3 regions of the Pseudomonas sp. GW821-FHT01E10 genome follow, and region 1 is predicted to be linked to each of the others. Evidence: predicted binding sites of a transcription regulator. Region 1 holds the regulator's gene; each other region holds the start of a gene.
The links. The regulator sigma-54, encoded in region 1, starts transcription at its own class of promoters, with help from an activator protein. The targets are predictions, from matches to a motif close to ANTGGCATNNANNTTGCTNT.

Region 1 (3,247 bases):
CAACAGGCGAGATCGATGTGGTGACCTCGGTGGGCAACCTCGCCTACTTCGAGCAACTGCAGACCGCTGGCGACACCAAGCCTGTTCAGGGCTGGGGCGTAACCATCCAGTACCACGCAGCGCAAAACCGCGTCGTACTGATCGACAAGGCCAAAGTTGTCGACAAGGACAACAACGTCACCCAGGGCGAAAAAATCGTCTATGACACGATCAAGAAACTCGCCAGCGCCGGTCGCGCCACGGGCAGCAAGGTCACCGAGACACGTCCGCGTATCGACATGGTGATCCAGCCGAAGAAGAAAACCGACGAGAAAACCCAGTAATGGCAACTCTGAAAGCTCAGCATCTGGCCAAGAGCTACAAGAGCCGCCAGGTCGTGCGTGACGTCAGCCTGTCCATCGACAGCGGCCAGATCGTCGGCCTGCTTGGCCCCAACGGCGCCGGCAAAACCACCTGTTTTTACATGATCGTGGGTCTGGTACAGGCCGATCAGGGTCGCGTACTGATCGATGACCTGGACGTCAGCCACCAGCCGATGCACGGTCGCGCGAAGGCCGGTATCGGCTATCTTCCGCAAGAAGCGTCGATCTTCCGCAAGCTGTCGGTGACCGACAATATCATGGCCATCCTCGAGACCCGCAAGGAGCTCGACAAGGCCGGTCGCCGCAAAGAGCTGGAAAGCCTGCTGCAGGAATTTCACATCCACCACATTCGTGACAGCCTTGGCATGAGCCTGTCCGGTGGTGAACGCCGTCGGGTGGAAATCGCCCGGGCACTGGCCACCAACCCGAAATTCATCCTCCTCGACGAACCCTTCGCCGGCGTGGACCCGATCTCGGTGGGCGACATCAAGCAGATCATCCACCACCTCAAGGCCAAAGGCATTGGCGTGCTGATCACTGACCACAACGTCCGTGAAACCCTGGACATCTGCGAAACCGCCTACATCGTCAACGATGGCCAGCTGATCGCTGAAGGCGACTCCGCCACCATCCTGGCCAACGAACTGGTCAAGGAAGTGTATCTGGGCCATGAGTTCCGCCTGTAAGCGCTGAGGTGCCTGGCCAGTCGCCTTGGTGCTCATATCAATAAAAAATCAATAGTTTTTTATTGTTACAGCGCTCTAGGCAAACACTTCAGTTTCAGGCATATAATTTGCTTATGTTTGGCGCTTCGGCGCCCTGTAGTGGATGGCGCATGTGCGCCGGCGAATAAGGTGTTAAGCCCCTGCCATGAAACCATCGCTAGTCTTGAGAATGGGCCAGCAGCTGACGATGACACCGCAGCTGCAACAGGCCATCCGCCTGCTCCAATTGTCGACCCTGGACCTGCAACAGGAAATCCAGGAGGCCCTGGAGTCCAATCCGATGCTCGAACGCCAGGAAGAAGGCGACGACTTCGATAACGCAGACCCCTTGGCCGACAAAGCCGAACAGCAACCCAACACCGACATTCAGGAACCCTCCTACCAGGAAACCGCCCCGACGGTGGATAACCTTGAGGAAGGCGACTGGAACGAGCGCATTCCCAACGAATTGCCTGTCGATACCGCCTGGGAAGACGTCTACCAGACCAGCGCCAGCAGCCTGCCGAGCAACGATGACGACGAGTGGGATTTCACCACCCGTACTTCGGCCGGTGAAAGCCTGCAAAGCCATTTGCTCTGGCAACTGAACCTGGCACCGATGTCCGACACCGATCGCCTGATCGCCGTGACCCTGATCGACTGCATCAACAATCAGGGCTATCTGGACGAAACCCTCGAGGAAATCCTCGAGGCCTTCGATCCGGAACTGGACATCGAACTGGACGAAATCGAAGCCGTCCTGCACCGCATCCAGCAATTCGAGCCCGCCGGTATCGGCGCCCGCAACCTCGGTGAATGCCTGCTGCTGCAACTGCGCCAACTGCCCGCCAAGACCCCTTGGCTGACCGAGGCCAAGCGCCTGGTCACCGATTACATCGACCTGCTCGGCAGCCGCGACTACAGCCAGCTGATGCGCCGTATGAAGCTCAAGGAAGATGAACTGCGCCAGGTGATCGAACTGGTCCAGAGCCTCAACCCGCGCCCGGGGTCGCAAATCGAGTCCACCGAAGCCGAATACGTCGTTCCCGACGTGATCGTGCGCAAGGACAACGAGCGCTGGCTGGTGGAACTGAACCAGGAGTCGGTGCCGCGCCTGCGGGTCAACGCCCAATACGCCGGCTTCGTACGCCGCGCCGATACCAGCGCTGACAACACCTTCATGCGTAATCAGTTGCAGGAGGCTCGCTGGTTCATCAAGAGCCTGCAAAGCCGCAACGAAACCCTGATGAAAGTGGCCACCCAGATCGTCGAGCATCAACGCGGCTTCCTGGAGTACGGCGACGAGGCCATGAAACCGCTGGTGCTGCATGACATCGCCGAAGCGGTGGGCATGCACGAATCGACGATTTCACGGGTGACCACGCAAAAATTCATGCATACCCCACGGGGCATCTATGAACTGAAATACTTTTTTTCCAGCCACGTCAGTACCTCCGAAGGCGGTGAATGCTCGTCTACGGCGATCCGCGCGATCATCAAAAAACTGGTTGCCGCGGAAAATCAGAAAAAGCCGTTGAGTGACAGCAAGATCGCTGGTTTACTGGAGGCACAAGGCATTCAGGTGGCTCGCCGCACCGTCGCCAAGTACCGCGAATCCCTAGGAATCGCGCCTTCGAGCGAACGCAAGCGGTTGATGTAGAGCCACGCCACAGCGTTCCAGTGGTAGATCATCGGATCTACCGCTTTATGCACTGGCAACGAAGGAGAAGCTGTATGCAAGTCAACATCAGTGGACACCAACTGGAAGTGACCGAACCTCTTCGCACCTACATCGGCGAAAAACTCGAACGATTAGAGAGGCATTTCGACAAGATCACCAACGTGCAGGTCACGATGACGGTCGAGAAGCTCAAGCAGAAAATCGAAGCCACGCTGCATATTCCCGGCAATGAGGTGGTCGCTAACGCGGAACATACCGATATGTACGCAGCGATCGACGCACTGACCGACAAGCTGGATAAACAACTCAAAAAGCATAAGGAAAAGACCCAGAGCCTCCTCCAGGGCGCGACCGGTCGTTAACACTCCCAACCCATGATCCGACTTGAAAGCATCCTGACCCCCGGCCGTTCCCTGGTGAACGTGCCGGGCGGCAGTAAAAAGAAAGCCCTCGAGCAAATTGCCAACCTCATCCATCGCGAAGTGCCGGATCTGGCCATG
Region 2 (3,247 bases), on a different contig from region 1:
ACATCGAGATGCCGGAGATGGACGGGTACACCCTGACGGCCGAGATCCGCGCCGATCCGCGCATGCAAAAGCTCCATATCATCCTGCATACTTCGTTGTCGGGAGTGTTCAATCAGGCGATGGTCAAGAAGGTCGGTGCCGATGACTTCCTGGCCAAGTTCCGTCCTGATGACCTGGCATCCCGGGTAGTCGACCGGATCAAAGCAGCAGATAACAGCTAGAGGCCTTCTGCCCCTGGCGGTCAACACGATTTAAGAGGCGGTATCTTTGTCTACGGGTAATTTGGATTTCGAACAGTTCCGGGTATTCCTGGAAAAAGCCTGTGGCATTTTGCTCGGTGAAAACAAGCAATATCTGGTCTCGAGCCGTCTCAACAAACTGATGGAACAGCAGGGCATCAAATCGTTGGGTGAGCTGGTTCAGCGCATCCAGACCCAGCCGCGCAGCGGTTTGCGCGAGATGGTGGTGGATGCCATGACGACCAACGAAACCCTGTGGTTTCGTGACACCTATCCGTTTGAAGTCTTGAAGAACAAGGTATTGCCTGAAGCGATCAAGGCCAGCCCCGGTCAGCGCCTGCGGATCTGGTCGGCGGCGTGTTCGTCGGGTCAGGAACCGTATTCGCTGTCGATGTCCATCGATGAGTTCGAACGGGTCAACATGGGCCAGTTGAAGATGGGCGTGCAGATCGTTGCCACCGACCTGTCCGGCAGCATGCTGACCAACTGCAAGACCGGCGAGTACGACAGCCTGGCCATCGGTCGCGGCCTGTCGCCCGAGCGCCTTCAGCGTTACTTCGACCCCAAGGGGCCGGGGCGCTGGGCCATCAAGGCACCAATCAAGAGTCGGGTGGAGTTTCGCTCGTTCAACTTGCTGGACAGCTACGCAAGCCTGGGCAAGTTTGACATCGTGTTCTGCCGCAACGTGCTGATCTACTTCTCCGCCGAGGTGAAGAAAGACATCCTGTTGCGCATTCACAGCACGCTCAAGCCGGGCGGTTATCTGTTCCTTGGCGCGTCCGAAGCGCTGAACGGTTTGCCGGACCATTACCAGATGGTCCAGTGCAGCCCGGGGATCATTTACCAGGCGAAGTGATTCGTTGACGGCATACAAAAAAACGGGAGTCCTCAGGGGCTCCCGTTTTTTTTGCCTGCTTGTTTCTCATAGGCACCCCAATACCTGTAGGAGCGAGGCTTGCCCGCGAAAGCGTTGGGGCGGTCAATGATGATTGTTGTCTGGCACACCGTTTTCGCGGGCAAGCCTCGCTCCTACAGTTGATCGGTGTTGCCCTGGGAAAGCGGCAGAAAAGCGGCAGGCGGCGGAAATCGGTTGCCGCTTTTCTGGCATTGCCGCCTCGTTACTGCTCGCAAAGCCCCGGTTTACGGGCTTTTTTGAATTGGCACGCCGCTTGCTATGTTCACGTTACGAAAAATCAGGTCACCCGAAGGTTTCCCGACATGAGCATCAGCTTCGATAAAGCGCTCGGTATCCACGAACAAGCCCTGGGCTTCCGCGCTCAGCGTGCTGAAGTCCTGGCCAACAACATCGCCAACGCCGACACCCCGAACTACAAGGCTCGGGATCTGGACTTCTCGAAAGTGCTCGCCGAGCAGAACGAGAAAACCAAAAACGGCAAGTTCGCCTTGAGCATGACCAACAGCCGTCACATCGAAGCTGAAGGCCTGGGCAATGGCGACGAGTCGCTGATGTATCGCACGCCGATGCAACCGTCGATCGACCAGAACACCGTGGATGCCCAACTGGAACAGTCGAACTACGCGGAAAACGCGGTCAACTTCCAGGCCAGCTTCACCCTGCTCAACAGTAAATTCAAAGGGCTGGTGTCAGCCCTGCGCGGAGAGTAATTCATGTCCCTGTCCAGTGTTTTCAACATTGCCGGTAGCGGCATGAGTGCCCAGACCACTCGCTTGAACACCGTTGCCAGTAACATCGCCAACGCCGAGACCGTTTCGTCGAGCATCGACCAGACCTACCGCGCCCGTCACCCGGTGTTCGCCACCATGTTCCAGGGCGGCCAGAGCGGCGGCAGCGATTCGCTGTTCCAGAACCAGGACGCGGCCGGTCAAGGCGTGCAAGTGCTGGGTGTGGTCGAAGACCAGAGCAACCTTGAAGCGCGCTACGAGCCGAATCATCCGGCCGCCGATGCCAAGGGCTACGTCTACTACCCGAACGTCAACGTCGTCGAAGAAATGGCCGACATGATTTCCGCAAGCCGTTCGTTCCAGACCAACGCTGAAATGATGAACACCGCCAAAACCATGATGCAGAAGGTCCTGACCCTCGGTCAGTGATAAGGGGCGACTTTCGATGAGTGTTACCGATACCACCAGCGGCGTAAGCCTCAAGGATGTCCTGGCCAACTCTTCGGTCAAGACCACGACCACCAGTGATGGTCTTTCCGCGGCGACCAGCAGTGCCACCGGCAGCAAGGCATTGGGCAAGGATGCGTTCCTGCAACTGCTGGTCACCCAGCTGAAAAACCAGAACCCGCTCGATCCTCAGGACAACAGCGCGTTCGTAGCCCAGTTGGCGCAGTTCAGTAGTCTGGAAGGCATCACCACGCTGAACGACACCGTCAGCGGCATTGCCAGCAACTACAACTCGTCGCAAGCCCTGCAGGCTTCTTCGCTGGTGGGCCGTTCGGTCATCGCGCAGACCGGCAAAGCCGTGGTCGACACCTCCAAGAACCTCAACGGTACGGTTGTGCTGCCGGCGTCGGCGAACCCGGTTACGCTCAAAATCAGTGACGCCGAAGGCAAGACCATCCGCACCATCGACATGGGCAGCCAGAGCGCTGGCAACGCCAGTTTCATCTGGGACGGCAAAAACGATGCCGGAGCAGTCGCCGCGGCCGGCACGTACTCCTTCTCTGCCAGCGCAACCTACGACGGCAAAGCGACCTCACTGGTTACTTACCTGCCGGCAACCGTCAACAGCGTGACCATCAGCCAGACCGGCGGTGAGCTGATGCTGAACCTGGCAGGCCAGGGCAGCGTTGCCCTGTCCAAAGTGCAAACCATTGGTCTATAGAGCCGACTAACACGGCACAAAGGAGTGGAATATGTCTTTCAATATCGGCCTTAGCGGTCTCTATGCAGCCAACAAACAACTGGACGTGACCGGCAACAACATCGCCAACGTCGCGACCACCGGTTTCAAATCGTCCCGTGCAGAATTCGAAGACGTGTACTCGGCCACTCGCCTGGGTACCGGCAGCAAGACCATC
Region 3 (3,247 bases), on a different contig from region 1:
GAAAACGAAGCTGGTCGCGGTGTGGGAGAGGGTATAGGTCGAACCGCTCGGGATCTTTTCATAGAACACACCGAACTCCTTGGCGGTGGCGGCGGTTTCTTCCAGCGTACCGTACAGTGCCTCGAAACTCGGATCGAAGGCCTTGACGTAGGCGTCGAGCATCTGTGGCGTATCGCGCTCGGGGTCCAGGGTGATGAAGATCACTTGCAGGCGTTCGCCATCGCGGCCCATCAGTTTTTTCGCCTGTGCCGCACGGGCCAGCGTCGTCGGGCAGACCGCCGGACATTGGGTGAAACCGAAAAAAACCATCGGCATCAGGCCCCGATAGCTGGTCAGCATCCGGGATTCGCTCTGGGCGTCCTTGAGCTTGAAGGTACGCCCCATGATCTTGTCACTGAGGTCCTTGCCGTACTTGAACGACAGCTTGCTGCTGTCATCGCAGCCAGCGAGCAGGCCGAGGCTCAGCAGGCTCATGCCGCGCAGGACCGTGCGACGGGTATACAACGTACTCATGAACAAAAGCATCCTGTGTAGCGACCGGGAATCTACAGTGGCTGATCAATCAGACGAAAAAAAGCGCATGGATGTTAACAAACTGTTGCCCTGTGACGCTTAATCGATGGCTTGGCGGCATGCGCCAAAAGGTCGCGGCCTCGATATATCTGAAAATACAAATACGCGATGCTGCTGAAGGCAACGCTTGCCCGGGCCGGTAAGTTGAGCAGCGACGAGCTCGCTGTAGCAGCTGTCGAGGCTGCGTTCGGCTGCGCAGCAGTCGTAAGTCCGGCTGACGCGGTCTGCCTGACACACCGCAATTACTGATTTGACGACTGCTGCGCAGCCGAACGCAGCCTCGCAGGCTCGGCAGCTGCTACAGATCGGCATTGACGCTTGCCCGAATGGCACCGGGAAATGCCCGGCAGGGTGTAGCGCATGCACTTTTAAAGAGCCACGCCTGACAACATGCACCAGTGCGAAGCGGTTTCCTGAGCTGTTCCTTCCTTCAGTCCCAACGTCCGCCCACCCGCTCGCGGGGGGCTGCAAAGTTGACTCGCGCCTGATGAGACCCGCCCGGGGCGCGGTCTTTATCAAACTCTCCCATCGTTCAGCCGGCGGTTTTCCAGAACTGAGGAAGTCATGCGCTACGGACTGGCACAAAGGCTGCATTCTCCCTTCAGCCTCATCTGAAAAAGAGGGGCAGCCCACTCGATCAACGAAGATCGACCGGCCGGGCAGGTCGTGGGCAACATCGGTGGATCAGGCGAAGGCGCCAGGTCGAACACCGCGAAGAACAGGCAAAGACGCCTGAAACCGAGAGGTTTCAGGCGTTTTTTTTTGCTTTTTTATCCGTGATTGGCTTTGGCTGGGTGCTTACTATGAATTCCAATGTTGCCGCATTGAACAAACTGCAAACGCTGATCGTGATCGGCAATGGCATGGTCGGACATCATTGTGTCGAGCAGCTCATCGAGCGCGGCGCCCTCGACCATTACCGCCTGCATGTCTTCAGCGAAGAGCCGATGCGTGCCTACGATCGTGTGCATCTGTCCGAGTATTTCGGCGGTCGCGATGCCGAATCGCTGGCCCTGGGCGAAGCCTCCCTGTATCAAACGCCGGGCGTCACCCTGCATTTGGGTGTGCCGGTGCTGGAAATCGACCGCGCCCGGCGCCAGGTGATTACCGCGCAAGGTTGCGTCGCCTACGACAAACTGGTTCTGGCCACCGGCTCTTATCCTTTCGTGCCACCTATTGAAGGTGCCGAAGGCGACTCGCGCCTGGTGTATCGCACTCTTGAAGACCTCGACGCGATTCGTGCTGCGGCGGCCAATGCCCGGCGTGGCGTGGTGGTTGGCGGTGGCCTGCTCGGTCTGGAGGCCGCCAACGCCCTGAAAAGCCTGGGCCTGGAAGCCCATGTGGTGGAATTCGCCCCGCGCCTGATGCCGGTGCAGCTGGACGAGCAGGGCGGTCTGGCGCTGAAGGCGCAAATCGAGCGGCTCGGTGTGGGTGTGCACCTGTCCCGTGGCACGCAGTCGATCAGTGCCGGCGAGCAGTACTGCTACCGGATGAATTTTGCCAACGACGAATTTCTTGAAGCCGACCTGGTCGTGTTCTCCGCCGGCATCCGTGCGCAAGATGCATTGGCCCGCCAATGCGCGCTGGACATTGGTCCTCGCGGCGGCGTGGTGATCGACGACCAGTGCCTGACCAGCGACCCGAACATCTACGCCATCGGCGAGTGTGCCGCCTGGAATGGCAGCCTCTTCGGCCTGGTCGCCCCCGGTTACCAGATGGCCCGTGGCGTGGCGTCGCTGCTGTGCAATCAAGCCGCCGAGCCGTTCCAGGGCGCCGACATGTCGACCAAGCTCAAACTGCTCGGGGTTGACGTCGGCTCCATCGGCGATGCCCATGCGCAGACACCGGGCGCGCGCAGTTATCAGTTCATCGATGAAGCGACGGCCAGCTATCGCCGCCTGGTGGTGGATGCCGACAGCAAGCGTGTACTTGGCGCAGTGTTGGTCGGCGACAACAGCTATTACGACACCTTGCTGCAATACATGCAGAACGGCATTGCCTTGCCGTCGGAACCGGCCAGCCTGATTCTGCCGTCGTCCGCCGGCGCGCCAACCCTGGGCCCGGGCGCGTTGCCCGAGTCGGCAACGGTGTGCTCGTGCCATAACGTCACCAAGGGCTCGATCTGCTCGGCCATCGATGGCGGCTGCACCGACCTGGGCCTGCTCAAGTCGCAGACCAAGGCGTGCACCGGTTGCGGCGGTTGCGCGGGGCTGCTCAAGCAAGTCTTCGAGCATGAACTGATTGCCCGTGGCGTCAGCGTCGACAAGAGCCTGTGCGAACACTTCGCCTACACCCGTCAGGAGCTTTATGCGCTGGTGCGGGTAGAAGGGGTGATCACTTTCGAAGAGCTGCTGGCCAAGCACGGCCGTGGACACACCGGTTGCGACGTGTGCAAACCGGCAGTGGGCTCGATCCTCGCCTCGTGCTGGAACCAGCCGATCATGGACGCCTCGCTGGTGCCGTTGCAGGACACCAACGATACCTTCATGGCCAACATGCAGAAAAACGGCACCTATTCGGTCGTGCCGCGCATTGCTGGCGGTGAGATCACTGCCGACAAACTGATCGCGATCGGCGTGGTGGCGAAGAAATACGACCTCTACACCAAGATCACCGGCGGCCAGCGGATCGACCTGTTCGGCGCGCAGTTGCATCAGTTGCCGGACATTTGGTC

Region 2: flgB (flagellar basal body rod protein FlgB) is a predicted target of sigma-54. The motif match lies at 1,396-1,415, and genes of this name have one in related genera.
Region 3: nirB (nitrite reductase large subunit NirB) is a predicted target of sigma-54. The motif match lies at 1,149-1,168, and genes of this name have one in related genera.

What each region holds. Positions count from the first base shown of each region.
Region 1 is NZ_JBWKWT010000003.1:25,499-28,745, reverse strand. It holds gene lptA (lipopolysaccharide transport periplasmic protein LptA) at 1-323, shown strand, start outside; gene lptB (LPS export ABC transporter ATP-binding protein) at 323-1,048, shown strand; gene AC07V0_RS06590 (RNA polymerase factor sigma-54) at 1,233-2,726, shown strand; gene hpf (ribosome hibernation-promoting factor, HPF/YfiA family) at 2,801-3,109, shown strand; gene ptsN (PTS IIA-like nitrogen regulatory protein PtsN) at 3,122-3,247, shown strand, end outside.
Region 2 is NZ_JBWKWT010000021.1:65,950-69,196, reverse strand. It holds gene AC07V0_RS25680 (chemotaxis protein CheV) at 1-221, shown strand, start outside; gene cheR (protein-glutamate O-methyltransferase CheR) at 268-1,095, shown strand; gene flgB (flagellar basal body rod protein FlgB) at 1,458-1,865, shown strand; gene flgC (flagellar basal body rod protein FlgC) at 1,869-2,312, shown strand; gene flgD (flagellar hook assembly protein FlgD) at 2,329-3,051, shown strand; gene flgE (flagellar hook protein FlgE) at 3,083-3,247, shown strand, end outside.
Region 3 is NZ_JBWKWT010000001.1:327,894-331,140, reverse strand. It holds gene AC07V0_RS01545 (SCO family protein) at 1-513, opposite strand, end outside; gene nirB (nitrite reductase large subunit NirB) at 1,377-3,247, shown strand, end outside.